Regions from separate parts of the Cobetia sp. Ld8 genome, predicted to be linked through region 2. Evidence: predicted binding sites of a transcription regulator. Region 2 holds the regulator's gene; each other region holds the start of a gene.
What was found. The regulator sigma-54, encoded in region 2, starts transcription at its own class of promoters, with help from an activator protein. The targets are predictions, from matches to a motif close to TGGCACNNNNNTTGCTNT.
Positions count from the first base shown of each region.

Region 1: glnL (nitrogen regulation protein NR(II)) is a predicted target of sigma-54. The motif match lies at 1,699-1,716, and genes of this name have one in related genera.
Region 3: speB (agmatinase) is a predicted target of sigma-54. The motif match lies at 1,852-1,869, and genes of this name have one in related genera.

Region 1 is NZ_JBISHF010000009.1:327,029-330,307, reverse strand. It holds gene ntrC (nitrogen regulation protein NR(I)) at 1-588, opposite strand, end outside; gene glnL (nitrogen regulation protein NR(II)) at 585-1,679, opposite strand; gene ACJJV2_RS17645 (DUF4124 domain-containing protein) at 1,943-2,635, opposite strand; gene glnA (glutamate--ammonia ligase) at 3,098-3,279, opposite strand, start outside.
Region 2 is NZ_JBISHF010000008.1:640,648-643,926, forward strand. It holds gene lptB (LPS export ABC transporter ATP-binding protein) at 1-525, shown strand, start outside; gene ACJJV2_RS13715 (RNA polymerase factor sigma-54) at 759-2,207, shown strand; gene hpf (ribosome hibernation-promoting factor, HPF/YfiA family) at 2,868-3,176, shown strand; gene ACJJV2_RS13725 (PTS sugar transporter subunit IIA) at 3,186-3,279, shown strand, end outside.
Region 3 is NZ_JBISHF010000007.1:602,670-605,948, reverse strand. It holds gene ACJJV2_RS07415 (sigma-54 interaction domain-containing protein) at 1-1,543, opposite strand, end outside; gene speB (agmatinase) at 1,998-2,948, shown strand.

The DNA of each region.
Region 1 (3,279 bases), on a different contig from region 2:
GTTGAGTGCGATGAACGGCTTGGCGGCGCGCGGCGAGTGCTGATGCAGCGCCTGGGCCACGCGCTCCTTGCCGGTACCGGACTCGCCGTTGATCAAGACGGTGATATGCGACTGTGACAGGCGGCCGATGGCGCGAAAGACTTCCTGCATCGCCGGCGCTTCGCCGATGATTTCCTTGGTCAGCCCTTCCGGCACGGTGGCGGGCGCCTTGGATTCACGGGCATGCGCCACGGCGCGCCGTACCAATGCCAGCGCTTCATCGACATCGAACGGCTTGGGCAGGTATTCGAAGGCGCCGCCCTGATAGGAGGCCACGGCGCTGTCGAGGTCGGAATGCGCCGTCATCACGATGACGGGCAGGTCCGGGTACTTCTCGCGCACGCGCGCCATCAGGTCCAAACCATCGGTTCCGGGCATGCGGATATCGGTGATCAGGACATCCGGGCACTGACGCATGATGCTGGCTTCGGCCTGGTCGGCACGCTCGAAGGTTTCCACCTCGAGGTCGGGTTGTGCCAGAGCGCGCTCCAGCACCCAGCGAATGGCACGGTCGTCATCGACGATACAGACGCGGGCAGTCTCGCTCATGTGTGATCTCCAGAAGTGCCGGCTAGCGGAATGAGTAAACGGAATTCGGTATGGCCGGGGCGCGAGTCACACTCGATCAGCCCCTGATGCTGGTGCAGGATGCCCTGGGCGATCGACAGCCCGAGCCCTGAGCCTTCGGCGCGCCCCGAGACCATCGGGTAGAACAGCGTCTCGCGCAGGCTCTCCGGAATGCCGGGGCCGTTGTCGATGATCGCCAGCTCGCAGACCAGCCGGTGGCGCTCATGGCCCAGCGTGAACTGCCGGCGAGCGCGGGTCCGCAGCGTGATCTCGTAAGGGGCGGCGTCAGGCTGCGGTGAATCGGGCTGTGGCTGCTCATTGAGGGCCTGGGTGGCATTGCGCGCGATGTTGAGCACCGCCTGGATCAGCTGGCCTTCGTCGCCGATCACCTCCGGCAGGCTCGGGTCGTAGTCGGCGCTCAAGGTGATGGCACTGCCTTCCGCCTGCAGCAAGGCCCGCACCCGCTCGGTCACCGCGTGGACATTGACCGGCGCCTGCAGCGGCGGCCGGTTCGGCCCGAGCATGCGATCGACCAGATCACGCAGGCGGTCCACCTCCTCGATGATGATGCGCGTGAACTCCACCATCTGCGGTTCGGGCAGGTCACGTTCGAGCAGCTGGGCGGCGCCACGAATGCCACCGAGCGGATTCTTGACTTCATGCGCGAGACCACGCGTCAGCACCTTGACTGCCTCCTGACGGGCGATCAGCGCTTCTTCGCGCGAGATCTGCATCAGGCGATCACGCGGTTCTATCTCGACCAGCAGTTCATTGGCGCTGATGGGCGTCGCGGTGAAATCCACCGTCAGCGCTTCATTGGCCGCGTTGATGATCTCGGCCTCACGCTGGGTGTAGGGGTGCTGTTCTTCCAGCGCCTTGCGCAGCACATTGATCAGGGTGTCATCCAGCCCGGTCATGTTGTCGGGCGTACTGCCCTTCACACGCACCAGACTCACCGCCAGCAGCGTCTCCGCGGCGGGATTCATCCAGACCATCTGCAGCTGTGAGTCCAGCACCACCACGGCAGTGTTCAGGTGTTCGAGCAGTCGTTGATGCATGGGTTTGTTCGCCATCTGCAGTACGTCTCCCTGTTCTGCAATAACCGCGCCAGTCTGGTGCAGGCACCGAGAACACGGCGTCCGATGCTGTGCAACCATTTCTGGCCTCTCATATTGGCACCAAAATGGTGCAGGCGAAAAATCGCGCTCGAATCCGCGTTGCCTCACTTCACCGCCAGGCGGCCCGACATCGACTGGCCCGGACACGAAAAAGCCGCCCGAAGGCGGCCTGTCAGCGAAGGAGAAACGCGCGAAGAAAGCAGGCCGCCCAGACGCTGCTAGCCACCGCCAGCATTGGCAGGGTTGTTGGGGTTGCGAGGCAGATTGACGCTGGCGCGCTGCACATAGACCACCTTCGGCTCACTGGTCTGGCGTACGCGGCCGGTGGAATCCAGCAGCTCCGCCTGGATGACATGCTTGCCACGCTCCAGCGCCGGCACCATGAAGACGGTGCTGTGCATGGCGGATTGAGACGGCGCACCGTCCACGGTCACGCGCACCTTGTCTTCCGGGCGCAGCTTGGGCTCGATTCCCAGGCGCACCGCCAGATTGCCTGCCTGCCCGGTCTGCAGCGTCTCCTCGTTGGACGGGCTCTGGATGGTGAAGGTGGTATAGCCACGGAAGGCCACATCCACCGCAGGCGCCCGGGTGCGGGTGCTCTCGCTGGATGAGGTAGAACTCACGCGCGACGGCGTGCTGCGCCGCGGCGGCAGGGATTCCGTCGACGGCACCACGCTGAGCGGCGTCAGCTGCACCTTGCTGCCGCCCGCAGGCTGATCACTGAAGACCACGTTGCCGTTGGCATCGACGTGACGATAGACCTGGGCCGCCTGTAGATCGAACGACAGGCTGGACAGCATCAGCGTCGCTGCCAGCAGCAGGCACTGCAGTGGCTCGGGGCGCGCTGCTGGCAGTGCACGCGAGTCAGTCGCGGGGTTCGCGACGCGCAGGGAGGATACGAAGGGCCACATCCGAAGATTCCTGAAGAGAGTCATGGGAGGCCAGAAGCCGCAGGCAGCTCCAGCGGGTTGGGTCTATCGGCAGGCGATCCTGCTGCCTGAAGACAAGGCTAACAAGTTACAAAGCTTACCGCGTTGATGCCAGCATTTGGGGCCTTCGACAAGATGCCTGAGTGCATTGACTGTCACGCAAGGCTACCACCGCGCCCTGCATATCTGTCATCAGCATGGCCGACCTCAGGGAAAAGGATCAGGGGCAGAGCAAAGGATCAGAGCAAAGGATCAGAGCAAAGAGATGGAACGAAACAGGGCCACAACGAAAAACAGGGCCACACCTGTCGGTATGGCCCTGCTGTCGTCATCGTCCGGGGCTTGCCTTCACCGGGAAGGCACTCCGTCAGATGGCGTGGCTAGCGAATGGCTGCCTCAACCTCTGCAGCGCTTGGACGCTGCTGTACTTAGGCGTTGCAGTACTTAGACGCTGTAGTACATGTCGAATTCGAGCGGGTGAGTCGCCATGCGCAGGCGCTGGACGTCTTCGCCCTTCAGCTCGAGGTAGGCATCGATCATGTCGTCGGTGAAGACGCCGCCCTGGGTCAGGAACTCACGATCGCCGTCCAGCGCGGTCAGGGCCTGTTCGAGGCTCTCGGCCACGG
Region 2 (3,279 bases):
TCCGCTGCCGCCATGCATCAGCGTGCACGCGCCGGCATCGGCTATCTGCCGCAGGAAGCGTCGATCTTCCGCAAGCTGTCGGTGGCCGATAACATCATGGCGATTCTGGAGACCCGCAAGGACCTGGATCGCAATGGCCGCAAGGCACGCCTTGAAGAGTTGCTCGAGGAATTCAGCATCACGCACATCCGCGCCAGCGCCGGCATGAGCCTGTCCGGTGGTGAGCGTCGTCGGGTCGAGATCGCCCGTGCACTGGCCACCGAGCCGGACTTCGTGCTGCTCGATGAGCCCTTCGCCGGCGTCGACCCCATCTCGGTGGGCGAGATCAAGAGCATCGTGCGCCAACTGCGCGATCGTGGCATCGGCGTGCTGATCACCGACCACAACGTGCGCGAGACGCTCGATATCTGTGACACCGCCTATATCGTCGGCGATGGCCAGATCATCGCCCACGGTGACGCGGACTCCATCCTGGCCAACCAGCAGGTGCGCGACGTCTACCTGGGCCACGAGTTCACGCTCTAGGGTCAGCGGCTGCGCTGAGTCCTCGCGAGGCGAAAGCTTCAAAAGCCGCTGCGTGATTTTATCGCGTAGCGGCTTTTTCATGTCTGACATCAGACGCATGCATGACGTCCATACCACCTTGGTGGAAACATGGCATGCAAGTTGCTTGAATATTCACGGCAACCACTTGTCAGTGCCCCGAGTCACGGTATAGCGTAGTAAGCACGTTCCTTTGCCGTGAATTGACTGACTCCATGAAACCCACCCTGCAACTCCGCCTCGGCACCTCGCTGACCATGACGCCGCAGCTCCAGCAAGCGATCCAGCTGCTGCAGCTGTCGACGCTCGACCTGCGTCAGGAGATTCAGCAAGCCCTCGAGTCCAACCCCATGTTGGAGCTCGACGAGGACTACGAGTCGCTGGATGTCGTCGAGACACAGGATTCAAGCGAGATCTCCACTGCCGACTCCTCGAGCGAGATTCCCGAGGAATACCCCCTCGACAGTGACTGGTCGGACCTCTACCAGGACCACGCCGGTAGCCTGACCAGCTCCGGCAGTGGCAGCGGGAGCGAAGAAGGGCCGGACTTCGATCGCAATACCAGTGTCGAGAGCCTGCAGGACCACCTGCGCTGGCAGCTGGCGATGACCGACCTCGATGGCCGTGAACGCCAGATGGCGGAGAGCTTGATCGATGCCGTCGACGGTGCCGGCTATCTGAGCCTGTCACTCGATGAGCTGGTCGATGGCCTGCGTGGCCAGGGCCTGCCCGGCCTGAAGGCCTCCGAGCTCGAGCAGGTATTGCTGCGTCTGCAGCAGTTCGACCCGACTGGCGTCTTCGCTCGTGATCTGCGCGAATGCCTGCTGCTGCAACTGGCGCTGCTGCCGGATGATCTGCCGCTGCTGGCGCAGGCGCGCCGCTTGGTACGTCAATTCCTCGAGGCACTGGGCAACGATGACCGCAAGCTGCTCAAGCGGCGCCTGAGCCTTGACGATGACGAGCTGGACCACGTCATCCGCCTGGTACGCGCGCTCGACCCGCGTCCGGCATCCGCCTGGGGCGAGCCCGCCAGCGATTACGTGATCCCTGATCTGCTGGTGCGCCATACCCGCCATGGCTGGCAGGTCGAGCTCAACCCGGAAGCGCTGCCCAAGCTGCGCATCCAGCCGGAATACGCCGCGCTGATCAAGCGTGCCGACAAGTCCGCCGACAACACCTTCCTAAAGGACAACCTGCAGGAAGCGCGCTGGCTGATGAAGAGCCTGTCATCACGCAATGACACCCTGCTCAAGGTCGGCCGCGAGATCATGGCACGCCAGATCGACTTCCTCGAGCAAGGCGAGGAAGGCATGAAGCCGCTGATTCTGGCCAACATCGCCGAAGTGGTCGAGATGCACGAATCGACCATCTCGCGGGTCACGACCCAGAAGTACATCCACACCCCGCGCGGCGTCTTCGAGCTCAAGTTCTTCTTCTCGAGCCAGGTTGGTGGCAGCGGCAGTGGCGACGCCCACTCAAGCACCGCCATTCGTGCCCGCATCCGCAAGCTGATCGCGGAAGAGCCGGCCCGCAAGCCTCTCTCCGACTCACGGCTGGTCGATCTGCTCGCCAGCGATGGCATCGAGGTCGCACGCCGTACCGTGGCCAAGTATCGCGAAGCGATGGGCATCCCCTCCTCCAGCGAGCGCAAGCGTCTGGCCTGACGCATCACCTGCGGCTGCCATGCCCAGCTCTCACCTCCACAATGGCAGCCGTCGCCAACCTCAAGCGTTGGATTTTCCGCTCATCAGCCTCTGACTTCGCGGGTAGCGTTATGCCTGTCGCGCGCTCTGTCATGCCGTCAACCGCTCGCCAATTGCCCGTCATGGCCCATGACAGCGCGCAGAATGATGGTAAAAAACCGCCGTTCCGGCAGCGTCATTTACCGTCAATCGCATGTTTTTAAAGTCACTTTTGCGCGTATTGCACCTGGATGACACCCGAAGAACCTCCCGGAACGTCGCTTGCTCCACGCAATCGAAGCGCCTGAAAGGCGACGTACATGCAGGGATTGGCGACGAAAACCCGCCTTCTTGCGCGTCTTTCACGCACCACCCACCAGACGTGCCCTTGAAGTCCACTCCGTTACCCCTCACTGAGTTGAAGACAAGCACTGAGCCACGATGCAGCGCAGCGTTGATCTTTGCGCAAAGCTTGGGCATTGTCGGTACAGACGCTCACGACATCTGACGCCACTGGCAAGGGTGCGAAAACATCGCCAGACGGTGGCCGTCAAGCCTGTTGCAGAGCGTCCGATCAGGGTTTGCTCGTAGTCAAAAAGGGTTACAATTGAATGGCAACCCGCTGGATAAAGGAGCGTGTCCATGCAAGTGAATATCACCGGGCATCATGTGGAACTTACCGATCCTCTCCGCGATTACGTCAACGAGAAGCTCGCTCGCCTCGAACGGCATTACGACAACATCACCAATGTTCAGGTGACACTGTCGATCGAGAAGGAGCGCCAGCAGGCTGCCTGCACCTTGCACGCGGCAGGCGCTGACCTCCACGCCCTGGCAGAAGACCCCAACATGTACGCTGCCATCGACGCGCTCGCCGACAAGCTGGATCGCCAGCTGGTCAAACACAAGGAAAAGTCCCAGGCTCGCTCTCAGGGCACCGGGACCCGTTGACCTTCAGCCATGACACTTGATCAGATCCTTCCCCCCGAGCGCACGCTGTACGGTGTCCCCGGGGGGAGCAAGAAGCGGGTGCTTGAATTCTTCAGCACCTTCA
Region 3 (3,279 bases), on a different contig from region 2:
CTTCAATACGTGCCAGGCCTTCCTTGAGGGTTTCGTTGGGGCCGAGTTTGGGTACTGTCATGGCTACCGCCCCCTCAGCGGCAGGCTCTGAGAGAGAATTGGAACTATAAGAGTTATCGGCAGTGGTAAAACTATCATTAACGCCTATTCCATTAGATTTTGCATTACTGAAGCCAAATGAATTGCCTAGTCCATTAGCGTTATTCGTGGAACAAGTGTTGAGCAGTGTTTTCACTGAGTCGCTGTCGATGACATCACTGGGGGCGCTGAGCCAGGCGCGTTCCAGCCAGTTTTCCAGTTCGCGGATATTGCCGAGCCAGTCCTGGCGCATGAGGATGGGCCATAACGAGGCGTCGAGGAGTTTGCGGCGACCGTGGCGTTGATTGAGGCGGGAGAGGTGTTGCTCGATCAGGGCGGGAATGTCTTCGTGGCGTTCGCGCAGCGGCGGCAGGCTGACGGGGAGCACATTGATGCGGTAGTAGAGGTCGAGGCGGAACTGGCCCTGCTCCACGCGGGCAGCGAGGTCTTGATTGGTGGCGACGACCAGGCGGAAGTCGGCGCGGCGGGTGGTGGTGTCGCCCAGGCGGGTGATCATCCCGTCCTGAATCACCTTGAGCAGCTTGGTCTGGGTGGCCAGCGGCAGCTCACCGATTTCATCGAGGAACAGGGTGCCGCCTTCGGCCTGCTCCATCAGGCCCGCCTTGCCACGGTTGCCCGCGCCGGTGAAGGCACCGGCCTGATAGCCGAACATCTCGGACTCGAACAGGCTCTCGGGGATGGCGCCGCAGTTCACCTCGATGAAGGGGCCGTCGGCGCGTTGGCTCCAGCGGTGCAGCTGATGGGCGAAGGCCGTCTTGCCGACCCCGGATTCGCCCAGCATCAATACCGTGGCGTTGGTGGGCGCGACCCGCTTGAGCAGCAACGCTATCTCGCGCATCACGGGGCTTCTGACTTGCAGCTCGCCCAGCTCCAGCGCGGCGTCTTCGCACTCGGCCTGCTCGCGCGCTGATTGTTCACGTTGCCGCTGTTCAGCCTGGCTCTGTGCATATTGCTCCGTGGCCTGGACTGATTGCCCTGCCCCCGCCGTTGCCCGATCGCCCTCTGCCTGACTGACGCCACTCAGCTCGCCACCGCGTGAGTTACGGCGCAGGTGATCACTGAAGCGCTGCTGGAGCACCGCGTACTCCTGCTGCAGCAGCTGGATATCGGTGAGATCCATCGAACGGCTGACCACGCACTCGAGCTTGCCCGCGACGAACACCGGATGCGCCTGCGCCACCACCCGCCGCCCGGTGGCGGTGAGCTGCATCATCTGCAGCGTGCGCCCCGTACGCAGCACCTCCAGGCTGATGGAGGGCTTGAGCACGCCGCTGGCTTCCAGCTCATGCACGTTGGCGGCACACAACTCCTCGCGGGTCATGCCATAGACCGCCGCGGCGCCGGGGCTGACATCCATCACCTGGCCATCCGCATTGACCACGAAGTAGTGATCGTGAGCGGTGTCGATGATGGTCTTGAGAATCTGACGGTCGAGCTCTGACATGGCGGGCACCTCATGGTCGCGCCTGTGAATCGGGCGGGGCTTTCCAGCAGGTCTTTCTAGCAGGTCTTTCTAGCAGGTCTTTCTAGCAGTTCTTTCCAGCGCTTCTTTCTATCAGTACTTTCCAGCAGGTCTTTCCTGCTGGTCTTTCTCGCACTGCGCTTGAAGACACTCTCGATGATGCCCGAATGTGATCCACAAATGAATCAGCGATCCATTTTTGAATCATTATCAGTGCACGAGTGATCCATAAATGAATCACTTAGCGACCACGCTCAAATAAAAATCAATAAAATCAATGGACTAAAAATTGGCATGGTTACTGCAATGCTGGGGTATGCGCCAAGGAAGATCGCCGGCCTTCATGACACCGTCCGGCCGAGCGATCAGGCGAAAAATCACAATACCCCGCTCGCCGTCACGTCAGCGCGAGCGACTCAAGACCCTGGAGAGACAGATGAGCGAGTTCAATCAGCCGCTGGGCGGCAACGACATGCCACGTTTCGGCGGCCCGGCCACCATGATGCGTCTGCCGGCTCAGGAAACCGCGGAAGGCCTGGACGCCGCCTTCATCGGCATTCCGCTGGACATCGGTACCTCCAACCGTCCGGGCGCACGTCTCGGCCCGCGTCAGATCCGTGATGAATCGCGCATGCTGCGCCCCTACAACATGGCCACCCGCGCCGCGCCCTTCGACAGCCTGCAGGTGGCGGACATCGGCGATGTGCCGATCAACACCTTCCACCTGCCCAAGAGCATGGACATCATCGAGCAGTTCTACGATGAGGTGCTGCGCCACGACTGCGTGCCGCTGACGCTGGGCGGCGATCACACCGTCACCCTGCCGGTGCTGCGCGCCATCGCCAAGAAGCACGGTCCGGTCGGCCTGATCCACATCGATGCCCACGCCGACGTCAACGACCACATGTTCGGCGAGCCCATCGCCCACGGCACACCGATTCGTCGCGCCCAGGAAGAAGGCCTGCTCGACAGCAATCGCGTGGTGCAGATCGGCCTGCGTGGCACCGGCTACTCCGCCGATGATTTCGACTGGTGCCGCCAGCAGGGCTTCCGTGTCGAGACCGCCGAGATGTGCTGGTTCAAGTCACTCGCCCCGCTGATGGCCGAAGTGCGCGACATGATGGGCGACCGCCCGGTGTACATCACCTTCGACATCGATGGCCTGGACCCCTCCGTCGCCCCCGGCACCGGCACCGTGGAAGCCGGCGGTCTGACCATGCCGCAGGGCATGGAAATCGTGCGCGGCGCGCGTGGCCTCAACATCGTCGGCGGTGACCTGATGGAAGTCTCCCCGCCCTACGACACCAGCGGCAACACCGCGCTGATGGGCGCGACCCTGCTCTACGAGATGCTCTGCGTACTGCCGGGCGTGCAACAGCGCGACTGAGCCACGAACGACCCACGAATGACCCGCTGTCCTGCTGCACCCGCGCCGGGGGCCCGTCCCGCCCTCGGCGCACACAGAATCACCCGGCACGATACGGCATGATGCATCACACAATGCTCGGCTAGAGCCTGACCATTACAACAAGATCTAGGTGACCCGAATGACAACCAGCATCGACTCCGCGGCGGACCATACGCCGCCCCGCGCTATTTCTGACTCTGTCTCAAATTCCGTATCAAGTTCTGGCTCTGGTGCTGAACAAGCTGAGACCGCCAAGCCACAGAAGGCGCAGAAAGACCTCATCGCCACCCGCCCCGTGCCGCTCACGGCC